DNA from 3 places in the Vibrio sp. V31_P5A7T61 genome. Region 2 is predicted to be linked to each of the others. Evidence: predicted binding sites of a transcription regulator. Region 2 holds the regulator's gene; each other region holds the start of a gene.
The links. The regulator MetJ, encoded in region 2, represses methionine synthesis genes. The targets are predictions, from matches to a motif close to TTAGACNTNTANANGTCTAA.
Positions count from the first base shown of each region.

Region 1 (8,515 bases), on a different contig from region 2:
GCTTTCTCTACTTCATCGAGCTAAGTATTACGCTCATTAGGTAAATCACTTAAATAGTGTACAAATTCCACTTCAAACCCATCGGGATCGATAAAGTAAACATTACGACGAAAAGCCTCATTAGTTCCATTATCAGCAATCTCAAAACCCGCTTGCTCTAAACGTGCGATCACTGCATCAAGGTTTTGAGTTTCAAAAGCAAAATGCGCTAAGCCAACGCTGTGCCCAGTACGATCTCTGTTCCTCCCTTCGCCAAACTCATTGAGCGCAAGGTAATGATTTTCATCGCCAAAATGCACCCAAGTTCTGGCTTTGCCATACCACTCGCCACCACCTTTCGCGCGTATTTTCCAATGAGGAAAAGCGGCTCGGTAAAAGCGTAATGATTGTTCTAAATCTTTTATGACTAGATTAATGTGTTCAATTTTCATCGTTCTTCTCCTTGTGCTTGATGAAGACACAGGCTAAAACCTTAACCTTGGTTGAGGTAAAGTGTTTTTTTGCTTTTTTATAGAAAAATGAACAAAAGATGAGGCTGAGCACAATATGTCAAACGATTGGACAGTGGGGAAAGTCGCACAGCGCAGTGGGATAAGTATTAGTACACTGCATTTTTATGAACGTCAGGGACTGATTAAGAGTGACCGCAACGCAGGTAATCAACGCCGTTACCGAAAAGATATTTTACGTCGTGTTTCCGTGATAAAAGCAGCTCAGAAGCTAGGGATTTCTCTGGCAGAAATACAGCAAGCATTAGCAACATTACCTGATAGTCGAACGCCAACTCAAAAAGACTGGCAAGCACTATCAGCACAGTGGAAACAGCGTTTAGATGAACGAATTGCTGGATTGGAAAAGTTGCGCGATACGCTTGACGGTTGTATCGGTTGCGGCTGTTTATCGATGCAAACTTGCCCACTGTATAATCCAGAAGACAAACTGGCCAAACTAGGAACTGGACCCGTACTTTTAGAGCAGTGCCATATAAAATAAGGAAGACAGCAGCAAGCCATAGAGTAGTAGAGGTCATCCATAGTGGCAATGAGCCTAGATAGACTCTAGGCTTTAGGGAAAACGAACGTAACCAATATCGCTGCCGCTGTAAATAAGAAGGGGTTAGTCTTATCGCTTCCTATTCAAAAACTTAAAACAGGTATCTAATAAGCAGGCTCAATCGTACCGTTAAACGTTTCGGCAATAAATTCACTCACCGCGGCCGACTGAAAAATCTGTACAAATTGCTGATACACCGCGTTGTCTCGCTCGTTTTCACGAGTGGCAATAACCATTACCGCCAATGGTGCTTGATTGGATTCAAGAAAAATCCCCTGTTTTTTAGGATCAATACCAGCTGACATCACATAGTTCATCGTAATCGCTGCCGCATCAACTTCATCTAAAGTTCGCGGTAACTGAGCGGCATCGACTTCAAGAAACCGCAAATTTTTCGGGTTTTCAACAATATCCCTTGGAGTTGCATTGAAACCGACACCATCACGAAGCGTAATTAAATTCGCATCAGCTAACAGCAGTAAACCACGTCCACCGTTAGTTGGATCATTGGGAATCGCAATCCGTGCATTATCAGGTAAGTCTTGTAATGATCCATGACGATTCGAATAAATCCCCATCCGCATTAAAATCGAGTGACCAATCGATACTAACTTTGCCCCATGATGACGATTGTAGTTGTCTAAAAACGGTTGATGTTGATAACTATTAATATCGATACTGCCATCGGCCAGTGCGGCATTGGGAGTAATAAAATCAGAGAATTCAACAACTTTTACCGTTAAACCGTGTTTAGCCGCTTCTTTAGCGACGGCCTCAACCACTTGAGCATGTGGCCCAACGGTTGCTCCGACCTTAATTTCAGAGCGTTCTTTTTGACCACATGCCGTCAGCCCCAGCAGTAATGTTATCGCTAACGCGCAACGAATCGTACTTTTCATTTTCAGCATCCTTTCTACTCACAAAAAACAAAGACTTCTAGACGTCCATAATAAACGCAATAGAATAATTCGCAACTCGATTTGCTTTTTATTATGTTGCACTTTATATTAGATTAAACTTATTTAGCAAGAACTAACAAAGAGGTTGTATGAAATCTTATTCTCAATTACTCAAAGACAACAATACCTTAGGTAAATCTTATAAACAGCAAAGCCCTGATACCTTATCTGCGTTTATGCAATTACATAAAGCCGCTATGGCTCCTGGTGAGCTGGATCTGAAAACCAAAGAGATGATTGCACTCGGTATTGGTATCGCTGCACGTTGTGATGGTTGTATCGCCGCTCACGTTTTTGCAGCGTTAAAAGCTGGGGCGACACAAGCCGAGCTGGTTGAAGTGATCGATGTTGCTGTACTGATGGGAGGAGGCCCTTCCTTAACTTATGGTATTCAAGCACTGGGAGCAATTGAAGAGTTTGCCGCTGAATCACAATAAATAACGCCTGAAGCTAAAATAGGTTGGGGAGATAAGCGTAAACACTTTCCAGCAACAATCCCCAACCACTTATGGCAATATCATTTTTATCAATCAACGTATTATCAACGACGAGTGATTTGATCGAATGTTGCGCCTTGTGCAAAATGAGTTTGATGTGCCTGCTGCCAACCGCCAAAAACCTCATCGATAGTAAATAGTGTTAAATGAGGAAACACTTCCGTATATTTCTCAGCGATATCAGGATCTCTTGGTCGATAAAAATTTTGCGCGGCAATCTCTTGGCCGACTGGAGAATATAAATACGCCAAATACGCTTGTGCGACCTCACGAGTTCCTTTTCTATCGACTACTCGATCAACCAAACTCACGGTAGGCTCAGCAAGAATAGAGCGACTCGGAACTACGATTTGTAAGCCATGATGATTTAATTTGTTCACCGCGAGCAGAGCTTCATTTTCCCAAGCAATCAACACATCACCTATTTTCCGCTCAACAAACGTGTTCGAAGCGCCACGTGCCCCCGTATCTAAAACGCTGACATTTTCATAAATCGACTGAACAAATTGCTGCGCTTTTTCTTCGTCACCTTGATACTGATCTAAAGCGTATCCCCATGCGGCAAGATAATTCCAGCGAGCGCCACCCGAGGTTTTCGGATTAGGTGTAATGATTTCCACATCAGGTTTGATGAGATCATCCCAATCTCGAATATTTTTAGGGTTCCCCTCTCGGACCAAAAAAACAATCGTCGATGTATAAGGCGCTGAATTATAAGGTAAGCGATGAATCCAATTGGGAGCGATTCTTCCCCCCTCGGCAATGGCATCAATGTCATAAGCGAGTGCTAAAGTCACGACATCGGATTCAATACCATTCATCACGGAAACTGCTTGTCGACCTGATCCGCCGTGGGATTGCCTAACCGTGACATTATGTCCGTTTTCTGCTTGCCAATAAGTGGCGAATGCGGCGTTATATTGTTGATAAAGCTCTCTGGTCGGATCGTAAGAAACATTCAATAACACGGCATCTTTTGCCAAGGTATGTTGAGAAACACTGAATAGAGATAGAGCGAGTAGCCATGTACGCATGAGTCATCTTCCTTAGTTAATATGCGACAAGCAAATTAGCACAACATTTATAACCAAGTTAGAAATACAAATCGATTGCATATTCACTTTTGGAATATTCTACTTTTCCGGCGCTCACTCAGCCCCGCAGAGAAGATCAAGGCGACTATGGTACGCGATCAGAATTTAACTCTATAACTAGATAGCTTTTAGCACTTTTCATCTTTCATTTCGCAGACTTTCTATATAAATAACACAAAACCCCACAAACAATAATGACAACACTTCGCGTTATCATTATTATCCTTGGCCTTAAATAGAACTCGATACTAACCTCGGAATGAGTGATGAAAAGAAATAGATTAAAATCGATAACCTCTTGCTTAGTGGTAGCGCTGACCTTTCCGGTGAATGCCCAGAACCATGAAACAGGGACAGAAAACACAACCGTGGAGACTATAGTCGTTACTGCTAACGCAGGCCAAGGGATAGCCTTAATTGACGCTCCTGCGACAATTAGCGTAATAGATGTGCAAGAACAAAGTCAGTACCAAATGAATGCGGATATTGGTGACCTGATCGCCGATATTCCCGGCGTGAACGTTTCTAGTCAAGCTAATGGCTCACGTGCTGTACGCATCCGTGGTTTGAGCAACGACTACACTCAAGTGCTATTAAATGGTCAGCGTAATTACAGTCGTGAGGCTCTATGGCGCGGCAGTGATAACGCATTAAGTATTACACCAAGTGTTGCAGTGGAAAGCATTGAAGTAATCCGAGGCCCAATGTCAACCCTGTATGGCGCAGATACAATGGGCGGTGTGGTCAATGTTATCACACGCAAAAACAGCGGTAATCCAGAAGGCAGCTTCAGCGCAGAGGGCCAGAGACATCAGGGAGATAAAGGTGGTAATGGTCAGATCTATGGTTTGTACTACTCGATGCCAATTAATGATGCCATCAGCTACACCGTTTACGGTAGCTACCTCGATATAAAAGAATCGTTTTACCCACAAGCGACTGATTTCACTAAGCGTCGTGCCCAAGAGAACTACAACTTAGTCAATACTTTTGATTTTGCTATCAATGATACCCACTCACTCAGTCTCGAAGCACAACTCTCTAATGAACAACAATTAGGTAGCGCAATGTGGGGAGGTCGTCGCTTTGAACAAGAGCGTAAAATGCAGCGTTACAACTTGGGTTATGGATACCACAACTACGATGTCAGTGTCGAAGCCAACCTACATTACAGTGATTTTGATGTCGCATACGATGTTGCGTCATCCGATATTCGCGAAAAAAATTATGGCGTCGATGGCAAAACCGTGATTGCACTCGGTCAACACGATCTGGCGATTGGTGCCGAGTCTCGTAAAGCCGAAGTAGAAAATGACCGTTTTTCTGGTGGTCTGGCAAATCGAACCACATCTGCAGGTTTCATTGAGACTGATTTAGAAGTAGCACAAAATACACATTTTATCCTTGGCGCTCGTTACGATCACGACTCTCTTTTTGATGGTGAACTTACTTACCGTGGTTATCTAAACCATCACTTTACCAATAGCTGGAGCATGAAAGCAGGCGTAGGGACAGCATTTAAAGCCCCAACCATAGCACAAATCTCTCCGTCTTATACTGCACCAGGTTGTGGTGGTAAGTGTGTGGTCTATGGCAACCCAGATTTAAAAGCAGAAACGGGTACTTTTAGCGAATTAGGGGCTTACTTTAATCACCATGCCACCAGCGCGAATATTACCGTGTTCTACAACCATGTGGATAACATCATCCAGCAAGTGCGTCAGAGTAGTGGTGACTTTACTTTCGTCAATGTAGACAAAGCCGCCCTTAAGGGCCTTGAGCTGTATGCGCAACACCAATTTGATCATGTAGGCTTTGATATCTCTTATACCTATCTTGATGCCAAAGATGACATCAGTGGTGAGCGACTTGTCGGTACTTCTAAACATGAAGCGACGGTAAAAACGACGTGGTTTATGACAGATTCAACTGATCTCTTTGCTCGTTTACACTACCGCAGTGAAGTCCGTGGTGAGCTTGGTAATAATGATATTGCGGGAGTATACACCACCTTGGATCTTGGCCTGCGTTACCGTCACAATAACGATATTGATATTAAATTTGGTATCAATAACTTAACCGATAAAGATATCTCTAGCCCAGAGACCTACACTGAGGTTATCCAAGGGCGTACGGTTTATGCTGGATTAACATACCAGTTCTGATCGATGCTAACGTTGTTGTTCGATAGCATTGAGCGGTGGGGAGGTCCTCTCCTCACCCTATTTTCATCTTCGTTTGGGTATTGTTACGCCTCTCATCGGGTGATAATTCTGCCACTCAATGGCTAAAGCTCTTTATTAGATCATGAAAAGCTTTACTCACCTAAGCTCGCCCAGCAGCATCGTGAGTTATCTGAATATGGTCTCGACGGCCTCAGTTACTCTCAGCTAGGGGCGAAACCCTCTAAAACCAGAGCATAAAAATGTCTCGACAGTGATAAACATGCCTGTTTTTCGACCAGCAAAACGGATGCATTCTCAATCTATTCTGTGTTAGCATGACCAGCTTTTATGATGGACATCACAATTTTCTATTATTGTGACAACCATACCTCCTAAATTTGTTAGGTAAAAAGCGAGTTTTTATGTCTAAAGTTTCTTTGAGTGTTGATGCGTCTTGCATGACGGCATCCGATTACTCCGCCACACACCCCCCGCAGAATAACAACGCCTCACTATCACAAAAACTTGAGCTTAATAATCCCGTATTATGGCTTAGTGGTAGCTTCCTCTCCTTATTCGTATTATTAGCGGTTACCTCTCCTGAGCTGCTCACTTCTCTGATTGATTCTGGTTTTCGTTATGCCACTCAAGGTTTTGGTGCCTTTTGGCAACTGCTGTTATTGGCTAATTTTGTGATTGGTTTGGCGCTGGCTTTAACCCAAACCGGATCGGTGCGTTTAGGTGGTTTAACATCGCCAGAAATCGATAATATGAAATGGTTATCAATCATTCTTTGCACTTTACTGGCTGGTGGCGGTGTTTTTTGGGCCGCCGCCGAACCTATTGCTCATTTTGTTAACGCTCCACCGATTTTTGCTGACGCCGATTTATCGACAATGGCCATCAACGCACTCTCACAATCTTTTATGCATTGGGGATTTTTAGCTTGGGCCATTTTAGGTTGCCTTTCTTCCATCGTACTGATGCATTTACATTACGATAAAGGACTCCCTCTAAAACCTCGTACTCTGCTTTATCCGATTTTAGGTCAACGGGCCGTTACCGGCTGGGTCGCTAACTTAATTGATGCTCTGAGTATTATCGCGGTTGCCGCAGGGACTATTGGCCCGATTGGTTTTTTAGGTTTGCAAATTAGCTACGCACTGCATGCCCTATGGGGTATACCCGATACTTTCACGACACAAATCATCGTTATTTTGTTTGCGCTGGCAATGTATACCTTTTCTGCGTTAAGTGGCTTAAGTAAAGGCATTCAAGTGATCAGTCGCTATAACATTATTTTGGCGGTGATTTTAGTTCTGTTTATCCTAACTTTTGGCCCAACGGGATTTATTATTGATGGCTACTTACAAGGTGTCGCCTTGATGGTTGATAACTTTGTTCCTATGGCGCTCTATCGTGCTGACACAGATTGGCTCAGTTGGTGGACAGTCTTTTTCTGGGGCTGGTTTATTGGTTACGGACCGATGATGGCGATCTTCATTGCACGCATTTCACGTGGACGCACAGTACGCCAATTGATTCTTGCGATTAGTATCGCCGCTCCGCTGATCACCTGTTTTTGGTTTAGTATTGTTGGCGGCAGTGGATTGGCTTTTGAATTGACTAACCCAGGCGTTATTGCTCAAGGTTTTGAAGGGTTTAACTTACCTGGTGCATTATTGGCAATCACCGCTCAACTGCCCTTCCCGACCTTAATGGCTTTGCTATTTCTGGTGTTAACCACCACCTTTATTGTCACTACTGGGGATTCAATGACCTACACGATTAGCGTCGTGATCAGTGGCGAGGCTAATCCTAATGCTGCGATTCGGACCTTTTGGGGCGTAGTGATGGGAGCGATGGCGATCGTTCTGATATCAATGGGAGAAGGGAGCATTTCAGCGCTACAATCTTTCATTGTCATCACCGCCGTACCCGCTTCACTGATTTTACTGCCTTCACTATGGCAAGCGCCTAAAATGGCGACTCAAATGGCCAAAGACCAAGGCATATTGATGAAATAACAAAGGGGCTAAAAGCCTAATGCCGATCAGTTAAGAGATAAATGATCGGTTGAACGATCCTACAGATGGCTTATAAAGGCTCTAAGTTCCTAAAACTTTCAGCCTTTTATTTTGCAATTAACTACAGCCCTAACACTCGCCAAGCGTTACGCCCCCAATACTGAACAACTTGGAAAACTCAGTGACATTCTTTGTCCTGATTTCATCAACCAATGCTTAGAAGCTTCCGGTGTGGCCACTATTCGTAAACGTCGTATCCCTCTCGACATGGCCGTTTGGGCGGTCGTTGCTATGTCGCTTTACCGACAAGAGCCTTTGTGGTCAATTGTCTCCAAAGCACAATTAATGTTGCCCGGGAAACGAAGTCTGGTTGCCCCTAGCGCTATCGTTCAAGCGAGACAACGGCTCGGGGCTGATGCAATGAAAGAAGTATTCCATCAAAGCCAGAGCTTATGGAATAAAACAGCTGACCATCCGACTTGGTGTGGATTAAAACTCCTCGCTGTCGATGGTGTGGTATGGCGAACGCCAGACACCAAGGAAAACCGTGATGCGTTTCAATCTGCATCAAATCAGAATGGTGAAGGTAGCTTTCCTCAGGTGCGTATGGTTTGCCAGATGGAGTTGACCAGTCACATGCTGGTCGCCAGTGCTTTCGCGAGTTACAAAACCAATGAGATGATATTGGCGGAACAGTTGATTGAAACAACACCAGACTAC
Region 1 covers NZ_WXWI01000033.1:105,092-113,606, forward strand. The annotation lists gene CAG58_RS08045 (VOC family protein) at 21-431, opposite strand; gene soxR (redox-sensitive transcriptional activator SoxR) at 547-993, shown strand; gene CAG58_RS08055 (MetQ/NlpA family ABC transporter substrate-binding protein) at 1,158-1,952, opposite strand; gene CAG58_RS08060 (carboxymuconolactone decarboxylase family protein) at 2,102-2,449, shown strand; gene CAG58_RS08065 (sulfate ABC transporter substrate-binding protein) at 2,554-3,543, opposite strand; gene CAG58_RS08070 (TonB-dependent receptor plug domain-containing protein) at 3,870-5,768, shown strand; gene CAG58_RS08075 (BCCT family transporter) at 6,191-7,795, shown strand; partial or broken gene CAG58_RS08080 (IS4-like element ISVvu2 family transposase) at 7,907-8,515, shown strand, end outside.
Region 1: the regulator MetJ is predicted to act here: its motif matches at 1,982-2,001, upstream of CAG58_RS08055 (MetQ/NlpA family ABC transporter substrate-binding protein).

Region 2 (11,049 bases):
ACTGAATACATCACTGGCCATCTCTCGGGTATAGGCAAGACGAAGTTGATGCTGATCGGCTTGCACTTCAAAGGCCAATGGCTCCAGTTGGGCCCGTTTGAGGTGTGCTAATACCGTGTGCTGTAGGCGTTGGAAATCTTGTCCGGCGGCTAACGTCAATTCAATCAGCAGCACATCCTCCAAAGAGGTGATGATTTTTGCTCCTCGCCCAGAGGCGAGAATACGCTCAATGCGTGTCGATCCCGATTCTGGCTGGTGACTGGAGCGTAAATGCAGTTCCATGGTGCTGTGTACGACCGGCTGTAAAGTGCGGCTATGCAGCACGGGAGCAGCCAATCGAGCCAGTTCATTGGCTTCATCTAAGCGCAGCAGTGGCAATAAACAAGCGTCATCCACCACTCTTGGATCCGCACTATATACACCCGCGACATCACTCCAAATGGTGACTCGTTCAACGTCCGCTAAAGCGCCAATCATGGTTGCAGAATAATCGGAGCCATTACGCCCAAGCAGAACGGTTTCCATTGCGCTATTTTGTGCAATGAAGCCAGTAATGATGACGCGCTGCTGCGGGTGCTGAGCAAGAATCTCTTTGAGTAAAGGCGCGGAACGAGTGCGATCAACCTCAGGTTGTGGCCCAGTTTCGGCACGTAAGAAAGCACGTGCGTCTTGTGCAATCGCGGGTAATTGTTGCTGATTGAGTAGTGCTGCCAATAAGCGCGCTGACCATACCTCACCATGCGCCAGCACCGCGGATTGTTGGGCATAGTTCAGTGGCGGGGTGAGTGCGGCCAGTTGAGAGCACTCCTGATTGAGCTGACTCATAAGATGGTCGGCGATATCGCCGTTCAGTAATTCCTCAATCAGTTGAGTTTGATACTGACGGATAGCTTGCAGTTGTTGATGTGCCGTTAGACTATCTTTTTCAAGGTGACTGACAAAATCAATCAATTGATTGGTGGTTTTGCCAGCGGCAGAGACCACCACCAGATCGTGCTGCTGCGAATACTGCTGTAAAATATCCACCACATTTCGGTAGCAATCACCATCGGCTAGGCTACTACCGCCAAATTTATGTAACTGCTGCTTCATTAATTTTTTTCCTGTGCTTGATGAAAGGCTTGTTCAAGGTCAGCAATCAGATCGCAAGCCGCTTCCAATCCGACAGAGAGGCGCAGCAGTTGTTGGCCGACACCAGCTTCGGCAAGGGCAATCTCCCCCATAGCTCGATGAGTCATTGAGGCGGGATGGCAAATTAAGCTTTCGACGCCACCTAACGATTCCGCTAGCGAAAACAGACCTAATGCACCGACAAAGTGTTTGAGTTGTTCAAAGGTGCCTGCAAATTCAAAACTGAGCATGGCACCAAAGCCACTTTGTTGCTGTTTCGCAATCTCATGGCCGGGATGGCTGACCAAGCTAGGGTGATAAATTTGCCCAACCAGAGGTTGAGTTTGTAGGTAAGCGAGTACTTGTTGTGCGCTCTCTTCGTGAACGCGCATCCGGGCTGATAAGGTTCGTAAGCCACGCAAGGTCATATAACTATCAAACGGTGTGCCGGTTGAACCAAGGCAATTTCCCCACCACGCTAATAGTTCGCCATGCTCGGCTATGCGGCTGATGATGACGCCACCAATCACATCAGAATGCCCATTGAGGTACTTGGTGGTGGAGTGAATGACAAAATCCGCCCCTAAGGAGATAGGTTGCTGATAAATAGGAGTTAAAAACGTATTGTCTACGGCGACTAACGTATTGGCTGCTTTGGCTTGTTGGCAGAGCTGCTGAATATCGACCACTCGTACTAAAGGGTTAGAAGGGGTTTCGATCAGCAGCAGTTTGGGCTTGAGCGTTAACGCCTTACTCACCGCAGTCGGATCCGATTGATCAATAAACAAGACTTTGAAATCACCTTTTTTCGCTCGTGAGTTGAGCAGTCGATAGGTACCGCCATAACAGTCATGAGGAGCGACAATCCACTCTTGAGGAGACAAAAAGGTCGAAATCCACAGATTGATAGCCGAGGTTCCACAGTTGGTGACAATCGCCGCTTGCCCCCCTTCGAGATCCGCTAGGGTTTGCTCTAGTAAGCTACGGTTTGGGTTACCAGAGCGGGTATAATCATAGGTAGGCACTTCACCGAAGGCAGGAAAGCCAAAGTTAGTCGATAGATAGATCGGTGGTACCACCGCATGATATTGGCTGTCCGATTCTATTCCTGTGCGAACCGCAATGGTGGCGGGTTGGCGAGTGGTCATAGTGGCTTCCTTTCTGAATCTACAATAAATGGGCTAACGGCAGAGGGGATCTCATCGTCAATAGAGTCACACTTTACTGATCAAAAAAGAAGACGTCAACACATCTAGATGTCTATATGTCTTTGCTTATGGCAGTAAATCCCGCTAAAATTAGGGACTTTGATTAGTAGACTCAAATTCACACAACGAAGGTGCGCAATGGCAGACTGGAATGGCGATTATATTAGCCCCTACGCGGAGCATGGTAAAAAGAGTGAGCAGGTAAAAAAAATCACGGTATCCATTCCGTTGAAGGTACTCAAAGTGCTTACTGATGAAAGAACTCGCCGACAAATCAACAATTTACGTCACGCTACCAACAGTGAATTATTGTGTGAAGCTTTTCTGCATGCGTATACCGGTCAACCTTTACCGACCGATGAGGATTTACGTAAAGACAGGCCGGATGATATTCCAAGTGAAGCTAAAGCCTTGATGACCGCAATGGGTATTGAGTTTGAAGCGTACGATGACTGAATAATGCCCATAAAAAAACCTAGCTACGCTAGGTTTTTTTAGATCAAGGGTCGCTATAAGGTCATCATTAACGACTATTTTCTGCCATATAATTTTCTGGCATGTCGATACGGGCAACACCTGACTCGACGGCGGCTTGAGCGACCGCTTTGGCGACTCGTGGTAGTAAGCGTGGGTCCATTGGTTTTGGAATAATATAATCAGTACCATAGCTAAGCTTTTCAACCCCAGCCGCTTTGAGTACTTCACTTGGGATCGGCTCTTTGGCTAATTGACGAATTGCATCGACAGCGGCAAGTTTCATTGCATCATTAATTTCGCTGGCGCGAACGTCCAATGCACCACGGAAAATAAATGGGAAACACAGCACATTATTCACTTGGTTAGGGTAATCGCTGCGCCCAGTACCGAGGATTAAATCGTTTCTCACCTGATGAGCCAATTCAGGTTTAATTTCCGGATCGGGGTTGGAGCAAGCAAAAACAACGGGTTTATCGGCCATTAATGCCAGGGCTTCTGGTGGTAATAAATTCGGGCCAGAAACCCCAAGGAATAAATCGGCACCGGCAATCACATCTTCCAAAGTGCGCTTATCGGTATTGTTGGCAAACAATTGCTTGTATTCGTTTAAATCGTCACGGCGGGTATGAATGACGCCTTGGCGATCCAGCATGTAAATTTTTTCACGCATCGCCCCGCATTTAATCAACAGTTCCATACAAGCGACCGCTGCGGCGCCCGCACCCAGACAAACAATAATACATTCATTGAGTTGTTTGCCTTGCAGCTCAATCGCGTTGAGCATTCCTGCGGCCGTTACAATCGCGGTGCCGTGTTGATCATCATGGAAGACAGGGATATCACAGCGCTCGATGAGGCGGCGTTCAATTTCAAAGCAATCTGGCGCTTTAATATCTTCTAAATTGATCCCGCCAAAGGTGTCGGCGATGTTGGCAACGGTATCGACAAACTCATCGATAGTGCGATGTTTGACTTCGATGTCGATCGAATCAAGACCAGCAAAGCGTTTAAAGAGTAGCGCTTTACCTTCCATTACCGGCTTTGATGCCATCGGACCAAGATTACCTAAACCAAGAATTGCGGTGCCATTCGAAATGACGGCAACCGTATTGCCTTTGGCGGTGTACTTGTACACGTTATCAGGTTGTTGGGCGATTTCACGTACCGGTTCTGCCACGCCTGGGCTATAGGCAAGCGCAAGGTCACTGGCTGAATCGGCCGGCTTGGTTAAGGCAATGCCAATTTTACCTGGAGTCGGTAGTGCATGGTAATCAAGAGCGCGTTGGCGAAATGCTTCTTGTGGCGAGAGGTCTTGGCGATGATCATCAGACATAGGGGGAGCTTCTCTTATAATGTTATCAACGAAACTATGATTCTAAAGGATGTCGATTGAGCTGCCTAGGTGGGATTGCGATCACAAACCATCAAATCGGTAAGATGAAGACTGATAAGACCAGATGAGCGTCAAATAAGACAAAGCAGAGAGCAATAACATGAACACATAAAAAAAGAACGCCGGAGCGTTCTCTTTTAATAATCTTCGCGTGAAGTAAGGATTACTTCTTGCTGGATAGAGCACCGAAACGCTTGTTGAAGCGATCAACGCGGCCACCAGTGTCAACGATACGTTGCTTACCAGTGTAGAATGGGTGGCATTTGTCACATACGTCAAGGTAGATGCTTTCTTTAGCAAGCGTTGACTTAAATGTGAAAGCATTGCCGCAAGAGCAAGTTGCGCTGACTTCTTTGTATTCTGGGTGGATACCAGCTTTCATGGGATAACCTCAAATGTAGGCCGCGTCGCTATCCGGATCAATGCCGGACACCACACGTAATGTTAATGATAATATGCAGATGCTAAACCGATTTGCCAAGCATCTTTAAGGCGCGATATATTAATGAATCCACGCCATGGGATCAACTGCTTTCGGCGCTATTTTCACCACTTTTGTTGGTCGAATTTCTGGTTGTCATCCAGTAGACTGTGTTTTCTGCTCCTTTTTATTGCTAACGGATGGTTATGCGCCCCACTATTGCTCGTGTTGCTTTACCGGTTCCTCTTGATAAATCCTTCGATTATTTGATTGCTGACGGTGTGTGTCCTGTGGTTGGCGGACGGGTTTCGGTTCCGTTTGGTCGCCAAACCTTAGTGGGGATTGTCATTGCTCTCGTGTCTGAATCCGATTTTCCTTTGCATCAATTGAAATCGCTGCATGCGGTATTAGATACACAGCCGTTATGGCCAGAAACACTCTATGGGTTATTGCAGTGGTGCAGTCAATATTACCATTACCCTCTGGGAGAAACCCTAGCTAACGCGATGCCAAGTGCGTTGCGTAAAGGCAAAGCGGCGCAATTTGCGGTGACTAAGGAGTGGCGACTGACTGAGCAAGGGCGCAATCAACTACTCCAAGGCTTTGGTCGTGCCATCAAGCAGGCCAAGGTTATGCAGTTATTGCAAGCGGGGCCCGTTTCTCATCAGACCATGTTGGATGAAGCGGTATCAAGTAGCACGCTAAATACTCTGCTTGATAAGCAATGGATAGAAGTGCTTGAGCAAGCTCCGCAGATCGTACCTTGGCCTTCTGATGTTGAAGCTCGGGTTGATAAACCGAAATTAAACCCAGAGCAGGCGATTGCGATTGCGACGGTGAACAGTCAGCCGGGCTTTGGGTGCTACTTGTTGCAAGGCGTCACGGGGTCAGGTAAGACCGAAGTGTACTTAAATTTGATCAAGCCTGTTTTGGAACAAGGCAAACAAGCCTTGGTGTTAGTGCCAGAAATTGGCTTGACGCCACAAACGATTCAACGTTTTCGTCAACGTTTTACCGTGCCCGTGGTCGTGATTCACTCGGGATTAAATGACACGGAGCGTCTTAATGCTTGGTTAGCAGCACGGGATAAAGCGGCGGGGATTATTATTGGTACTCGTTCGGCCTTATTGACCCCTTTTGCTGATCTCGGGATTATTATTGTTGATGAAGAACATGATACATCTTATAAGCAGCAAGATAGCTTGCGTTATCACGCGCGCGATGTTGCGGTCATGCGAGCCAATCTTGAGCAAGTGGCGATTGTCCTCGGCTCGGCAACTCCGGCTTTAGAAACGCTGCATAATGCGTTGAGTGGAAAATATTATCATCTGCAACTGACTGAGCGAGCGGGGCACGCCGTGCCCACGAAAAATCGAGTGCTGGATATTAAAGGTGAGTATTTAGAGAGCGGACTCTCTGCGCCGTTGATAGCCGAAATGCGTCGTCATTTACAGCAAGGCAATCAAGTCTTGTTGTTTCTTAATCGACGTGGTTTTTCTCCCGCCTTGATGTGCCATGAATGTGGTTGGATTGCCGATTGTCAGCGCTGTGATGCTTATTACACCTATCATCAACACAGTAACGAGGTCCGTTGTCATCATTGTGGCTCGCAACGTCCGGTGATTCAGCACTGTCAAAGTTGTGGCTCACATCAATTAGTGACCGTTGGCGTTGGGACTGAGCAACTTGAGCAGCAGCTTGCTCAGTTATTTTCTGATTATCGCACCATTCGTATTGATCGAGACAGCACTAGGCGTAAAGGCAGTTTAGAAGCTGCGTTGACCGCCATCCACAATAATCAGTATCAAATTTTGATTGGTACGCAAATGTTGGCCAAAGGGCACCATTTTCCCAATGTAACCTTAGTCGCGCTGTTGGATGTGGATGGTTCTTTGTACAGCAGTGATTTTCGTGCCCCAGAGCGCTTGGCACAGTTATTCATTCAAGTTGCTGGCCGCGCGGGAAGGGCAAGTAAGCCAGGGGAAGTGGTTTTGCAAACTCATCATCCTGAGCACAGCTTATTACAAGCGCTACTGCATAAGGGATACGATCATTTTGCTCGAACCGCTCTGGCTGAGCGGCACGTCGCTCAACTTCCGCCCTACACCTATTTAACGCTGTTTCGCGCTGAAGCGAATCAGTCATCGGTGGTAGAAACCTTCTTAAGGCAAGTTCGGCAAACCTTACAAGTTCATCCGTTGTTTGATCAAGCCTGCGTGGTACTTGGGCCAACGCCTGCACCACTGGCTAAGCGAGCGGGTAAGCACCGTTGGCAACTGTTACTACAAACCCCTTCACGTAGCACGATGCAGGCGATATTAACCAGTTCAAAAACGGCTATTCAGTTGTTGCCTTTAGCCAATAAAGTGCGTTGGTCTTTGGATATTGAGCCGCAAGATTTGAGTTAAATCTCTCCCCTCACTCGCTTGATGCTTATTGAAAGTAGGGCTGACTGAGCGCTGTTTTTTAGGGGTTCTAAATAGCAGTGAGTTTTATTTGCGCAACTAAAATCACTTGCTGTGATCGATGTCATATTTGTAATGCAAAAAATGTTACTTAAGCCGTAACTTTCTCTATGGAAAGAAATAAACTAGGGGCACTATACGTTCAGTGAATCGTTTTCGTCGACCATGTTATGACTTTACGACGAAGGGAGTCGTTTTACCGACAACGTTTATTCGGCTTAGGTATTGAGAGAAAATAGAGAGGGTTAAGAATTTATGGCGACAATGAAGGACGTTGCCCAGTTGGCAGGTGTCTCTACCGCGACGGTATCTCGTGCGTTGATGAATCCTGAGAAAGTATCCACCACCACTCGTAAACGAGTGGAAGAAGCGGTACTTGAAGCTGGCTACTCCCCCAACTCTTTAGCGCGAAATCTGCGCCGTAATGAATCAAAAACCATTGTGGTGATCGTGCCCGATATTTGTGACCCTTATTACACCGAGATCATTCGTGGTATCGAAGATGTGGCGATGGAGCATGGGTATTTGGTGCTGCTGGGTGACAGTGGTCAACAAAAGAAGCGTGAAAGCTCGTTTGTGAACTTAGTCTTCACCAAGCAAGCCGACGGTATGTTATTGCTTGGTGCTGATCTGCCGTTTGATGTCAGTAAAGCGGAACAGAAAAATCTGCCACCGATGGTGATGGCCTGTGAATATGCCCCAGAGTTAGAACTGCCGACGGTACATATTGATAACCTTACCTCAGCATTTGAGGCGGTGAACTACCTCACTCAGATGGGACATAAAAAAATTGCTCAAATCAGCGGGCCAGTAGGTGCTGTGTTGTGTGAATTTCGTCAGCAAGGTTACCAGCAAGCACTGCGTAGAGCTGGATTGATGAAAAACCCAACCTATACCGTTGTTGGTGACTTCTCTTTTGAATCCGGTGCTAAAGCGGTACGGCAGTTATTAGCACTATCTGAGCCACCAAGTGCGATTTTTTGTCATAATGACGCGATGGCGATTGGGGCAATGCAAGAGGCGAAACGCTTAGGTTTACGAGTTCCGCAAGATTTATCCGTTGTGGGGTTTGATGATATTCAGTTTTCTCAGTATTGCGATCCACCGTTAACGACGATTTGCCAGCCACGCTATGAAATTGGCCGACAAACGATGTTGATGATGCTTGAATTACTGCGAGGTCGAGATGTTCAGGCCGGATCACGGTTGTTAGAAACTCATCTGGTAGTGAGATCCAGCGCCGCGCCGCCAAGGTAAATATTGCCCTGACTGAGCGGGTTTGCAGAAGATAACCAGCGTTGCTTACATATTGACGCTGTTATCCGACGGCAAACTCCTTTACCATGGAGCTACAATTGTCAGCGTTTGAATTGAATCGTGGCTAATAAAGATTATGTAAGAAGGGGTCGTAGTCCAAAGAAGCCGACCGCAAAAACAACAACGCGCCGAAAACCTTGGCGCAGTGGATTGATCGCGTTAATCCTCCTCAGTGGCTTTGCTTATGGATTGTATTGGCTCAACCAGAAACCTGAGCCGCCCGCACCACCAGTCAAAACCGTTTCTCCGGTTAAACCTGCGACGCCACCTGCGCGAGTGATCCCGCCACCACCGACGGAAAAGTGGGACTATGTGCAGAGTCTGCCTCAGCGTGAAATTGAAGTCACCGCTAAAGAGCAGCAACTGTCGGAGATCCCGTACATCATGCAGTGTGGGGCATTTAAAACCTTGCAACAAGCGGAAGCGCGTAAGGTCGAGATTGCTTTTCAAGGGCTGAAGAGCAACATCCGCAAAACTGAAAATAGCAGTTGGTTTCGAGTGGTGTTAGGACCATATCCATTAAAACGAGATGCTGAGCGAGATCGCCACCGTTTACAACGCGCTAAAATTGAGCCTTGTGCGATATGGAAAGAATCACAATAAACAGAATTTAGGCGATTCAACCTTTCAAGATGGCTAACGAGTCACTTTCTCTCGCTCTTCTTCGTAAGAGGAGAGAAAACGGCCGCGTTGGCCTTTTTTCTGCATTCCGTTTCTCCTTACCTTGAAATCGTTTTTCCGCATCCTCATATACCTTAAACACCCTAGTGAAATAATAAAGAGGTCCTCACGTGACTACCATTGTATCTGTACGTCGTGATAATAAAGTTGTGATTGCCGGAGACGGCCAAGTCTCGCTTGGCAATACCGTAATGAAGGGTAATGCGCGCAAGGTTCGTCGTTTATACAACAATAAAGTTCTGGCCGGATTCGCTGGTGGTACCGCAGATGCCTTCACGCTATTCGAGCGTTTTGAAAGTAAGTTGCAAATGCACCAAGGTCATTTGACCAAAGCAGCGGTTGAGCTTGCTAAAGATTGGCGTAGTGATCGTGCTTTGCGTCGTTTGGAAGCGATTTTAGCGGTTGCTGATGAAACCACATCGTTGATCATTACTGGTAATGGCGATGTGGTGCAGCCAGAACACGATCTGATTGCGATTGGTTCTGGTGGTAATTATGCTCAAGCCGCAGCACTCGCGTTGTTGGAAAACACTCAATTAGACGCGCGTGAAATTGCTGAAAAAGCGTTAAATATTGCTGGCAATATTTGTGTATTTACCAACCACCATCACACCATTGAAGAACTAGAAATACCAGCCGCATTATTGCCTGAAAAGAACGCATAATCTGGTGTGAACTCTGTACTGAATGTAAGGAATTGATGATGTCTGAAATGACGCCTCGTGAAATTGTTCACGAACTAAACCGCCATATTATCGGTCAAGAGAAAGCCAAACGTGCTGTAGCGATTGCATTACGTAACCGCTGGCGCCGTATGCAACTTGAAGAAAGTTTACGGGTCGAAGTGACACCGAAAAACATTCTGATGATCGGCCCAACAGGGGTGGGTAAAACAGAAATTGCTCGCCGCTTAGCTAAGCTAGCCAATGCACCGTTTATCAAAGTAGAAGCGACGAAATTTACCGAAGTGGGTTATGTTGGTAAAGAAGTCGAAAGTATTATCCGTGATTTGACCGATGTGGCGGTTAAATTAACCCATCAACAGGCGATGGAAAAGGTTAAGTTTCGTGCTGAAGAATTGGCCGAAGAAAGGGTACTTGACGCCCTTTTGCCTCCTGCGCGCGATGCGTGGGGAGAGTCAGAAAAAACCGAGCAGTCATCGACCACTCGCCAAGTGTTTCGTAAAAAACTTCGTGAAGGCCAGTTAGACGATAAAGAGATTGAAATTAACGTTGCCGTACCGCAAATGGGCGTTGAGATTATGGCTCCTCCAGGTATGGAAGAGATGACCAATCAGCTGCAAGGGTTGTTTCAAAATCTCGCAGGTGATACCAAGAAAAAGCGTAAACTGAAAATCAAAGAAGCTTTAAAAGCCTTGGTTGAAGAAGAGGCCGCTAAACTGGTTAATCAAGAAGAGTTGAAAGAGCAAGCCATCTACAACGTTGAAAATAACGGCATCGTGTTTATCGATGAAATTGATAAAATTTGTAAGCGTGGTGAAAGCTCTGGTCCGGATGTGTCTCGTGAAGGGGTACAGCGTGATTTATTACCACTGATTGAAGGAAGTACCGTTTCAACTAAGCACGGTATGGTAAGAACCGATCATATTTTGTTTATCGCTTCGGGTGCCTTCCAAGTGGCTAAACCTTCGGATTTAATTCCAGAGCTGCAAGGTCGTTTACCGATTCGTGTTGAGTTAGAAGCGTTATCGAGTCATGATTTCAAACGTATTCTTACCGAACCGAAAGCGTCTTTAACTGAGCAATATATCGCGTTGATGAAGACCGAACAGGTCGATATCAGCTTTACTGAAGATGGCATTAAACAAATTGCCGAAGCCGCGTGGCAAGTCAATGAAAGCACAGAAAATATTGGTGCACGACGTTTGCATACCGTGATGGAGCGTTTGATGGATGAGATCTCTTATGAAGCGACAGAGCGTCCGGGTAGTCAAATGGTGATTGATGGTGACTACGT
Region 2 covers NZ_WXWI01000057.1:23,635-34,683, forward strand. The annotation lists gene CAG58_RS12335 (bifunctional aspartate kinase/homoserine dehydrogenase II) at 1-1,092, opposite strand, end outside; gene CAG58_RS12340 (O-succinylhomoserine (thiol)-lyase) at 1,092-2,258, opposite strand; gene metJ (met regulon transcriptional regulator MetJ) at 2,457-2,774, shown strand; gene CAG58_RS12350 (malic enzyme-like NAD(P)-binding protein) at 2,842-4,128, opposite strand; gene rpmE (50S ribosomal protein L31) at 4,352-4,570, opposite strand; gene priA (primosomal protein N') at 4,816-7,017, shown strand; gene cytR (DNA-binding transcriptional regulator CytR) at 7,330-8,331, shown strand; gene CAG58_RS12370 (SPOR domain-containing protein) at 8,452-8,994, shown strand; gene hslV (ATP-dependent protease subunit HslV) at 9,183-9,737, shown strand; gene hslU (HslU--HslV peptidase ATPase subunit) at 9,776-11,049, shown strand, end outside.

Region 3 (11,049 bases), on a different contig from region 2:
CCCACAAGCAATCACCGACCAACCTTGTTGAGCATAATCTTTAGCAAGCTGCAAACCTATGCCTGAACTGGCTCCGGTGATCAAGACACCATTCATTGGCCTAACCTCCGTTTCACCGCGCGAACTAAGCTACCCAGCAGCGGTAATTGCTCGTAGAGCATTTCACCTAAATCAAAATAATCTCGATGATAAATGACTTTATCGTCTTGAAACTTAATCTGGCTCATACCCTGAACATCAATCACTCGACCACTGGCAAGCTTAGGATGCTGTAAGTGCATCGTCCAGACGAGAAAAGCCGTTTGTTCAATTTGATGTTGTTCATGAATAGTAAATTCACATCGCTGCACATTCTGATAAAGGTTAACAAAGTACTGATGTAAGCTTTCTAGACCTTCAATACGGTGTGCAGCGTCAGCGAAAACCACGTGTTGATGGTAAATTTCAGGCAAACGATGCAAAGTATGCTTGCTGAGCTGACAGTAGAATTGACCAACCGTTTGAACATCCATGTGGAACCTCGTAGTTATACAAAATAATTTTTCGTACAATATAATGATAAGATAGTGCATTTTATAAAGTTGTACAAAAAAAATTTTGTACAACTTTATAAAAATGAGATACGACATGAAGAGATAAAACGATCAATCGATAAAAAAGAAAAACCAGCCCGAAGGCTGGTTAATGAATGATAAATAATGGATTATGAGTTACGTAATGCGGCAATACGTTTATCTAACGGTGGATGGCTCATCAATAGCTCCATAACCGTACGCTTACCGTTAATACCAAACGCCATCATCGACCCCTCTAACTGCGACTCGTGACTCATTTTCAAACGCTCTAAAGCGGCAATCATTTTGTGTTTACCCACTAGTTGAGCAGCGCCTGCATCCGCATGAAATTCACGATGGCGGCTATACCACATAGTGATAAAGCTGGCTAAGAAACCAAACACCAATTCCAAAGCCATAGAGACACCAAAGTAAACCATCATATTGCTACCTTGCCCTTCATCTGAGTTGCGAGAAGAAACAATATTAGCGATAAAACGCGATAGGAATATCACGAAGGTATTCACCACGCCTTGCATCAATGTCATGGTTACCATGTCACCATTAGCAATATGGCTTACCTCATGGGCTAATACCGCTTCTGCTTCATCACGAGTCATGTTGTGCAATAGACCGGTCGATACAGCGACTAACGAGTCGTTACGCTTGGCACCTGTAGCAAATGCGTTCATATCAGGAGCATCATAAATCGCCACGGTCGGCATACCAATACCCGCTTGCTGCGCTTGACGCTCGACGGTTTGCAGTAACCAATGTTCCATCTCATTGCGTGGCGTTTCAATGACTCTGCCTCCTACCGAGCGCAGAGCCATACTTTTTGACATAAGAAGTGAAATAAATGAACCACCAAAACCAAATACCGCTGCCAAAACTAGCAAGCCAGACAAACTACCATGCTGAATGCCTGTTGTTGCATAAACGATATTCAGAACAACACTGAGCACCAGCACAACGGCTAGGTTGGTTGCTAAGAATAAAAATACTCGCTTCATTACTTCTCTCCAAATAGGATGTTTTGATTAATTGTACCGATGATATATCAGTCAACTTTTACTTTTATATAGAGATAGTGTTATCGATTTAATATTCAAGGTTAAGTGCTAAATTGCAACATTTAATGTCCGAGAAATTAACCAACAGATCCGATCAGTAAAAAGTTAGACTTTGGTCTTATTGAGGGGCGTAGTTAAAGCGATTAGATTGATCTAAGTCAATGGCTATAAGCAAACTATTTGCAGATTCAGCTAAAAAGCGGATATATCACAGCAAGCAAAGGAAACTACCACCATGGCCGAAGTCAATAGCTACCAAATGGCAATCGATTTACTGTGTTGTCATCTAGGATTAACCGTTGAAGAAGCAAAACAGCAATTGGGCATTACCACTCAGCCAACCATGCAAACACCAGTCAGTGATATCCAACAATCGTTACTCGGTCTATCACAAGATAAATAAGATTGAGAACCATCAAAAAATGAACGTTCTCAAAAAAGCCGCCATTTAAACCCATGGCGGCTTTTTTATGTTCAACAGAAAAACATCCTTCAACCGAAGTGTTAAGCTTTTGCTTGCCACTCATTACGTAGTGCTTTTGCTGCAAGCACCAAGTTGTTTAATGCCGCTTCCACCTCTGGCCAATTACGCGTTTTTAAGCCACAGTCCGGATTAACCCACAAACGTTCAACCGGAATTTTTTCCGCCGCCTTACGGAGTAAACCTTCTATCCATTGTTGTGAAGGAATATTAGGGGAATGAATATCATACACACCAGGGCCAATCGCATTCGGGTAATTAAATACCTCAAATGCTTTAAGCAATTCCATATTAGAACGTGAGGTTTCGATGGTAATCACATCGGCGTCTAACGCAGCGACAGAATCAATAATTTCGTTAAATTCGCTGTAGCACATATGAGTATGGATCTGTGTTTCTGGGCGCGCCACCGCCGCAGAGATCTTAAAAGCCTCCACAGCCCACTGTAAATACGCTTGGTGATCGCGCTTTTTCAGCGGCAAACCTTCACGAATCGCTGGCTCATCAATCTGAATAATATTGATGCCCGCATCTTGCAGATCAGCAACTTCATCACGTAAAGCCAGTGCTAATTGCTGAGCAATGTGCTGACGAGAAATATCTTCTCGTGGGAATGTCCAACATAAAATGGTCACAGGCCCAGTTAACATCCCTTTCATTTGCTTGCTGGTTAATGACTGAGCATAAATCGACCAACCTACTGTGATTGGCTGCTCTCTTTCAATATCGGCCACTACGATTGCTGGCTTAACGCAGCGCGAGCCATAACTCTGTACCCAACCAAATTGCGTGGTTTGAAAGCCAGCGAGGTTTTCCGCAAAATATTCCACCATGTCATTACGTTCAGCTTCACCATGTACTAATACATCTAAACCTAATGCTTCCTGACGCTGCACCGCATCGGCGATATGCCCTTTAAGCGCTTGCTCGTATTGATCTTGAGTTAATTTACCTTGTCGATAAGCACTACGCTCAGCGCGGATATCGCCCGTTTGTGGGAAAGAACCAATCGTCGTCGTCGGTAATAATGGTAAACCTAATACTTCTTGCTGATGATGGGCTCGCTCACTGTATGGTGCACTGCGCTCTGCCAGTGCTTGGCTAATATTCTGTAAACGTGTTTGCACTTGAGGCTTATTAACATGCAGGGCACTTTTTCGCGCGACAATTGGTAAGCTGTAAGTATCGCAAGCTAAGATCGCCGCTTGATCGCCATCGAGCGCTTTCGCGAGTAAAGCCACTTCGGTAATTTTTTGCTTGGCAAAAGCAAACCAGCTGCGCACCTCCGCTGATAGAGTTGACTCTAAGTCCAAATCCACCGGACTGTGTAATAAAGAGCAAGAACTGGCCAACCAGAGCCTGTCACCCAATTGTTCTTTTACGGGTTGTAATGACGTTAATAATGCGGCTAAATCTGCACGCCATACATTACGACCATTAATCACCCCTGCCGATAACACCCAATCTTGAGGTAACTTCTCAACCACGCTATTTAACTGTTGAGGCGCGGCTGAAAGATCGATGTGCAAACCATTGACCGGTAATTCAATAATGTTATCTAAGCTATCAACCACCGAATCAAAGTACGTGGTGAGTAACAGTTTCACCTCTCCTTGCAGAACTTGATAAGCTAATTTAAACGCATCTTGCCATTTTTGCTCTAACTCAAGGGCTAAAATCGGTTCATCAATTTGTACCCACGTCACGCCCTGCTTGGCTAATTTAGCCAAAATAGCTTGATACGCCGTTAATAGTCTTGGTAATAAGCTTAGGCGATCAAATCCTTCTTCGACCTCTTTACCTAAATACAAGTAGCTTAATGGCCCTAGCAACACGGGTTTAACTTGATGACCAGCTTTAATCGCTTCATTAACTTCATCAAACAGCTGCGGCCAACTGACTTCAAAACTATCATCAGCACTAAACTCTGGCACAATATAGTGGTAATTGGTATTAAACCACTTGGTCATATCCGAGGCGGCGCTGCCACTGCAGCCACAGCTATTTTGCGATTGACCACGACCGACACGAAATAAGGTATCCAGATCAGGCGAACCATCACGATGGCGCTTAGGCACATGACCAAGTAACAAGGTGGTCGTTAACACATGATCATACCAAGCAAAATCGCCAGCCGTGACAAAACTTAATCCTGCATCTTTTTGCCATTGCCAGTTTTGTTGTCGAATGTCACTGCCTAGCTGTTGCAATTGATTTTGCGTTATCTCACCTCGCCAGTATTGCTCTAAAGCGAATTTCAGTTGACGTTTTTCACCGATACGTGGGTAGCCGAGAATATGTGTTGTCGTTGCCATGGTTGTTATCCTTTTATAATTCATTTTTGCAGACATCCATCGCACCAAAGATGTCCGGATGTCCAAACTATCTCGCTAATCCATGGCCGGTACAATCGCCAATTATTCAACTTGTTTATTAAATAAATTCATGTTGATGTTCGATAACTTCACTTCTTTAAATGCCAAATAGCCATCTAGATGTTTACAGCTCCAAAAAAACAACGTAAGTTAAATAGCAATAGACCAGAATAAAGATAAAACGATGACGGTGACGCATGATAGAACTTAAACATTTAAAAACCTTAGTGTCGCTACGTGAGACAGGATCGCTAACCGCAACAGCGACGAGTCTCCACTTAACGCAATCGGCTCTATCGCATCAAATTAAAGATCTCGAAGCACGAATTGGTGGGCAACTTTTTTTGCGTAAAACGCGTCCTGTGCGCTTTACCTCTGAAGGAGATATTTTATTGAAAGTCGCCGATGAAATACTGCCGAGACTGGCGAAAGCCGAAAATGAACTGGCTAGTCTAAAAGAAGACGTTAATGGCCGATTACACATGGCGATTGAGTGTCATTCATGCTTTCAATGGTTGATGCCTGCGCTACGTGAATATCAAGTTGCTTGGCCGAGCGTTACTCTCGATTTTTCTTCTGGTTTTGGCTTTGAGCCCCTCCCTGCATTGCTGGCTGGAGAGCTTGATTTAGTGATCACATCAGATATTCTTCCTCGCTCTGAAGTGCATTATGAGCCGCTGTTTGATTTTGAAATGCGCTTGATCACGGCAACCACTCATCCATTAGCAGAGAAAACCTCGATTAGTGCGCACGATTTAGCCGACCAAACCATGCTGAGCTATCCGGTACAAAAACAGCGCTTGGATGTCGTAAAGCACTTTTTACAACCGGCAGGTATTGAACCCGCAAAATGGAAACAAGCCGATAACACTCTGATGTTGGTGCAGATGGTCTCTGCAGGATTAGGAGTAGCAACATTGCCAAATTGGGCGATCAGTGAGTTTTCACGTCAAGGGTTGATCACCAGTAAGCCGCTAGGCGATGGCTTGTGGCGCAGGCTATTTGCGGCAACTCGTAATAGTGAAAAAAACAAACATTACTTACAAGCCTTCTTCGCTATTGCTCGCCAACAATGCAAAAGCCACCTTGAGGGGGTCAAGATGGCTTAAAAATCAATAGGCATCGTAAAGTTAGACCGCTTTAAACTGGTTGGTGAGAGGGTCGTACCTAAAACCTAAGTTTTGCAGCTTACCAACCACATGTTCTTCATTCATCTCATACATTGAGACCAATTCACCCAAGCTATCACATTCAAGCCGCAGCTTCTCATTTACAATACCGAGTAAAATGGCATCATCAAGACGGCTCACATTGCTTAAATCCATCATCATGCTCCTCTATCGCCATACGCCCTATTAATAAGCTTAGTCGTAATTAGTCGAATGGAAAGTGAGCCGTCTCTCGAAACACAGTCAATTACAGGTAAAGATGATGAAAACCCGTAGCCGCAGCCAAAATCAACGTTTGGGCAAGGATCAATTGTCCTTTGCTCACAGGCTTAACCAATAATAAATGCCAACACCAAACCACAATACCTATCACTAGTAATGAAAAACTTATCAATAAAGGTTGAGTCAATGCGGAGAGAGATTGCGTATCAAGTTGATAGGAATAAGGAACAATACAGAGTGTGGCGATCATCGCCGACAAAATTCCCATCACTGGCAATAGACGATGAAAGGCTTGTAAACGCGTACGAGCAATAGTTAATAACAGGTGCCCTAATAACGCGCCTAATAAAAATATCAGGCTGAGCAGAGATAAGCTTGCAGACCAATTAACCGTTTCAGTGATCAAAATAGCGACGAAGGCTAATGCTAAACCATCAGCCAGATACATCACCCACAACGGCCCCTCTTGACGTGTTTTTTTAGTTTGCACTTGCGAGTAAAAATAAAGCAAAGCAAATACGACTAAAAATGCCTCAACTTTTAATGATGCAACCGCAACCCATAAAATAGCCAGCACAGGCAGCACTTTATGTATTCGCCCCCGTTGCCCAGGACAAATATCGCCTTTGACCAACACGAGGGTCAACAACACTTGTGCGCCCAATAACATAGGAGCCATCACACTCAATAGGGAATAAAGCATAAATTCTTCGTTACATAATGAAAAACGGATGGGGATGATAACAAAAGCGTCACACCTCTGCCTACCTCGATTTTAATATTGACAGTCATATCATTCTTATTGATTCGATTCGTTATTCTCATCGAGGATCATAAATATCTAGCACCATCATGAACGACTTCTTGTTTATAGTACGGAAAAAATCAAGAGGTCACTATGAACACACGAATAATGGCTGGGTTAGTTTCCCTTTCTTTACTGGGTTGTGTCTCTCACCACCCTACTACACCTTTACAAGCCGATCAGCGATGGGTAACGGGTCAATTAGATAATGGCTTAACCTATCATCTGTACCCTGATCATCATCAACCCGTTTCCATTCGTTTTTATATCCATACAGGGTCGCTACAAGAAAGTCCTGAACAATCCGGCTACGCGCATTTCGTCGAACATATGGCTTTTAATGGCAGTATCCATTACCAACATAATGATGTGATTAAGATGGTGCAGCAGACCGGAGCCAGTTTTGGGGCCGACCTGAATGCATTTACTAGCTACAAAGAAACCGTCTATAGCCTCGATTTGCCGGATAACCTAGCGATAGACAAAGCATTACTCTGGTTTAGAGATATTGCCGACGGTCTACATTTTACGCCGCAAGAAGTTGAAAAAGAAAAAGGCGTGATCATGGGTGAATTTCGTTATCGAATAAGTGACGATAAACCATTTGAACAAAAATTTTATGAGCAATTAATCGCAAAAACGATTTATGCTCAACATGACGTATTAGGAACGCGAGATAGTGTTCAACAAGCGACTCCTGAACGCCTAAAAACCTTTTATCAAACGTGGTATCAACCTCAATTAACAGAAATTGTCATTACGGGTAATGTCACTCTCGAACAAGGTGAAAAATGGATACAAGAGTACTTTGCTGACTGGCAGGCTGGTGAAACACGTCGCCCAGTTCTTCCAAGTCAAACAAAATTGGATACACAAGATTTTATTGATTACGTCGCGACTGGTGAACACCCAAGTTTTTCTCTGTTAATCGATCGTGGAGAACATCGTATTACCAATCACGAACAGTTAATTAATCATCGTCTAGATAATATTGCTGAACAACTCATCTCTTATCGACTTGCTGCCGAGTTTAATCAAGCCGCACAAGTTCATACTCAATTACATACGATCAGTTATCGTATACTTGATCAACGCTATTCTCTGATCAGTGTGGCTTTTCCTTACCAACAAAGAGGCATGGTCACCGACCTTACCTTATCGACATTGTCGTCACTCCGTGATTTTGGCGTCAGCGAGCAAGAGCTACAGGCGGTACTTCATTCGTACCAAGATGACCTCCTGTATGCGACTCAAAACAAGCATAATCGGTTACCCCCTGAACATGCGAATGATCGAGTTTGGGCTATCTCTAACCAAGAGGTACTACAAAGTGACCTCGATTTTCAGTATGGTCTAAAACAGTTACTCAGCAAAGCTTCTGTTGAAGAGGTCAATCGTCACTTAAAACAGTTACTGCGTAGTGATGCCACCATAATTATTGGTGCTGATCGACAAGAAACTTTATCCAAACTCACCAATCAACGAGATCATATACAAAAAACCAAGCAACGCCGTGGGATAAAAACTGAAATAGCCGACATTAATCCTGCATTGTATCAACCGATACAACAAGGAGAGATTATTAGCTCACAGTCTATCCACACCGACCCTGATATTGTTCATTGGCAATTAGAAAATGGTGTAGATGCTTATTTATTAAGAACATATAGTGGGAAAAAAAAGCTGCAACTTTTTTACTCTAGCTTAGGTGGCTACGCTGCTTTACCCAATGACCTATTTTATGCAACCGATATTTCACCGACCGTTCTGATGCAATCGGGTTTGGGTGACATGAATGGAGCACAAACGGACAGCTACTTGAAACGCAAAAACATGTCGATGGCAACCTTTATTGATACCACCTCACACTGGTTAAGATTGGAAATGAATCAAAAGGATTTAGATGAAGGGTTCGCCATGATTCACCAGTTCTCTACACGGCCAAATCTTGATCTCATAAAACTGGATACGACCAATCAGCAACACAGAGCTAACTTAAGTCAGTTTGTGGCGACGCCCCTTGGTCAACTCATTAAAGCCGTTAGCCATGATTCTTATAATCCGAGCAGTGCTCATTGGTTTAGGGATACTCAAGATCAACCGATTCCGACGGCAGATCAAGTCATGCAAGTGCATCAACAACTCTTTCAGCAAGGTAACTTTACTTTGGTTATCGTTGGCGATGTGACACCCTCGACCATCACTCCCTTATTACGTCAATATATTGCTAATATTCCACTAGCGCCATCGCAACCACTTAGACTTACTGCGGACTATTCAACCTCCATCAGTTCACAATTAGAATTACCGATAAATACAGACAACCACACTCTGATTGTTCATCGTTATATTGCTGCTGATTCCTCAGTCAAAAGCGCAAAAACCGTGTTCCTAGAAGACATGCTCTATCGCTTAGCGACACAAAGATTATTAGCCAACATTAGAGAAAATAAAGGGTTGGATTATACCCCTGAGGTTATCCCACTCAATAAGGATAGTGAACCGAGTTCTGATTGGTCATTTATTACCACCATTGATTCCGCTTATGTTGAGCAAACACAACAAGCTGTTCAGGAAGTTATCGAGAGTTTAACGCAGCATATCAGCCAAGAAGAAGTACAAACTGTCGCGAAACAACTCATCGTAGATTTAAAACCATTACAAGATAGACCAGAACAAATGGCATCAATGCTTAGCCGTTACCTTATTCATGGTTATGGTATTGAAGCTCTAATGAATATCGAAGATACGGCGAATAGCATTCGTGCTGAAGAGATGCAGCATCGAGCAAAGCAAATGTTTGGTGATACAAGTATCAAGCAAATCAGCATAATGACACCTAAACAGAGCGGTTAATCTATTGCTCTAAGGCAAAGCTGCTCTAAACCGAGATACCCAAACGACGTACTAAAGCACTCAAGTCGATTATGGGTATTTTAGGATAAAGAATGGGCCATAACGCCATAGCTAATTACAAACACGGTTGTCTTTCTGCTAAATGCAGCAAGACATCCGCTTGTGTTAGTAAACCTTTATACTTCTCACCATCCACCAAAACCCAAGGAAAGGGGGTTTCGTTACTGATTAATTCCGAGATTTTATCTTGTTTGGTATCCGCATTGAGTTGAGTAAAATGGATTTGCATTAACTGATTAACAGGTCGTCGCCAAATCGCGGCTTCACGCATCGTTTCCAGCTCAGTCCCCATCGTTGGGGTTAAGTGCAAATTTAACGTCTCTCTTAGCACAATTCCAACACAAACCCCTTTATTGATAACCGGTAGTGCGTCAGTTTGTGTCACTTTAAAATACTTGTCGACTAAAGAGAGGGGCTCACTCGGATCAAGATGCGGTTTACCTTTAAATAAATGGATTAAGCTGGTTTTCTTTTGTTGTTGATCAGGTTCAGTATCGATTGTAACTAAATTTCGACGATAATTTTTCGCTTGATGTAATAATGTAAAAGGCAATGGTTTAGAAAAGAAATAGCCTTGCATATAATCGACGCCCAATGACTTTAATACCATCACTTCTTGTTCAGTTTCGACCCCTTCTGCAACAACCTTAATCCCTAGACTATGACATAATCCAATGATCATATTTACTATTTTGCATTTATTACTACCAAGCTGAATATCAGTAACAAACTCACGATCGATTTTTAAATAATCAAAATGACAATCACTTAAATAAGTAAACGAAGAATATCCAGTACCAAAATCATCAATCGCAACGGTCACACCTTGTTCACGTAGTGATTTTAATGCGTTAGCTTGCTTTGACTGGCTATCGAAATAAGCACTTTCTGTTAATTCTATCGTAATTGATTGTGGGCTATCGGTGTGATTTTCTATCATTTCTAAGGTATTGGTTAATATTTGCACCGCATCCATTTTGCTATTAAAAGAGCGATTAATGGTTAATCCGATATGTTGCCCAAATAACATCTTAATCTTAGGTAAAGCTTGTAAAGAGAGAATACCGACCGTTCTATCTAACTCGCTGATCAAGTTAAGATCCTCAGCAATACTGATCATTTCTTGAGTCGTGAATGCATTATCCTTAGTCGGTTTAAAACGGCATAACGCTTCAAACTTTACGATTTCCCAAGTTTTGGTATCGACAATCGGCTGATAATGTACCTCGAGATCTCTTTCAGAAATCGCTTTGCTCACTAAATCCTCTAAAGATTTTCGACGCTTAACTTGTTGATGTATCTCACTGTGATAGAAACTAATCGTTTTCGATTCACCAGCATGTTGCTCAAGCATCGCCTGCATGGCATGAGTGACCATTCTCGATGACGTTTTGGCATCGAGCCCCATGATAGAGACACCAATTCGCCCGCGAATCACTGCATTGTGTATACTA
Region 3 covers NZ_WXWI01000025.1:54,802-65,850, reverse strand. The annotation lists gene CAG58_RS05215 (SDR family NAD(P)-dependent oxidoreductase) at 1-96, opposite strand, end outside; gene CAG58_RS05210 (nuclear transport factor 2 family protein) at 93-512, opposite strand; gene htpX (protease HtpX) at 704-1,567, opposite strand; gene CAG58_RS16805 (hypothetical protein) at 1,863-2,030, shown strand; gene metE (5-methyltetrahydropteroyltriglutamate--homocysteine S-methyltransferase) at 2,132-4,423, opposite strand; gene metR (HTH-type transcriptional regulator MetR) at 4,681-5,592, shown strand; gene CAG58_RS05190 (DUF4250 domain-containing protein) at 5,614-5,808, opposite strand; gene CAG58_RS05185 (hypothetical protein) at 5,900-6,577, opposite strand; gene CAG58_RS05180 (M16 family metallopeptidase) at 6,773-9,535, shown strand; gene CAG58_RS05175 (sensor domain-containing phosphodiesterase) at 9,651-11,049, opposite strand, start outside.
Region 3: the regulator MetJ is predicted to act here: its motif matches at 4,592-4,611, upstream of metE (5-methyltetrahydropteroyltriglutamate--homocysteine S-methyltransferase).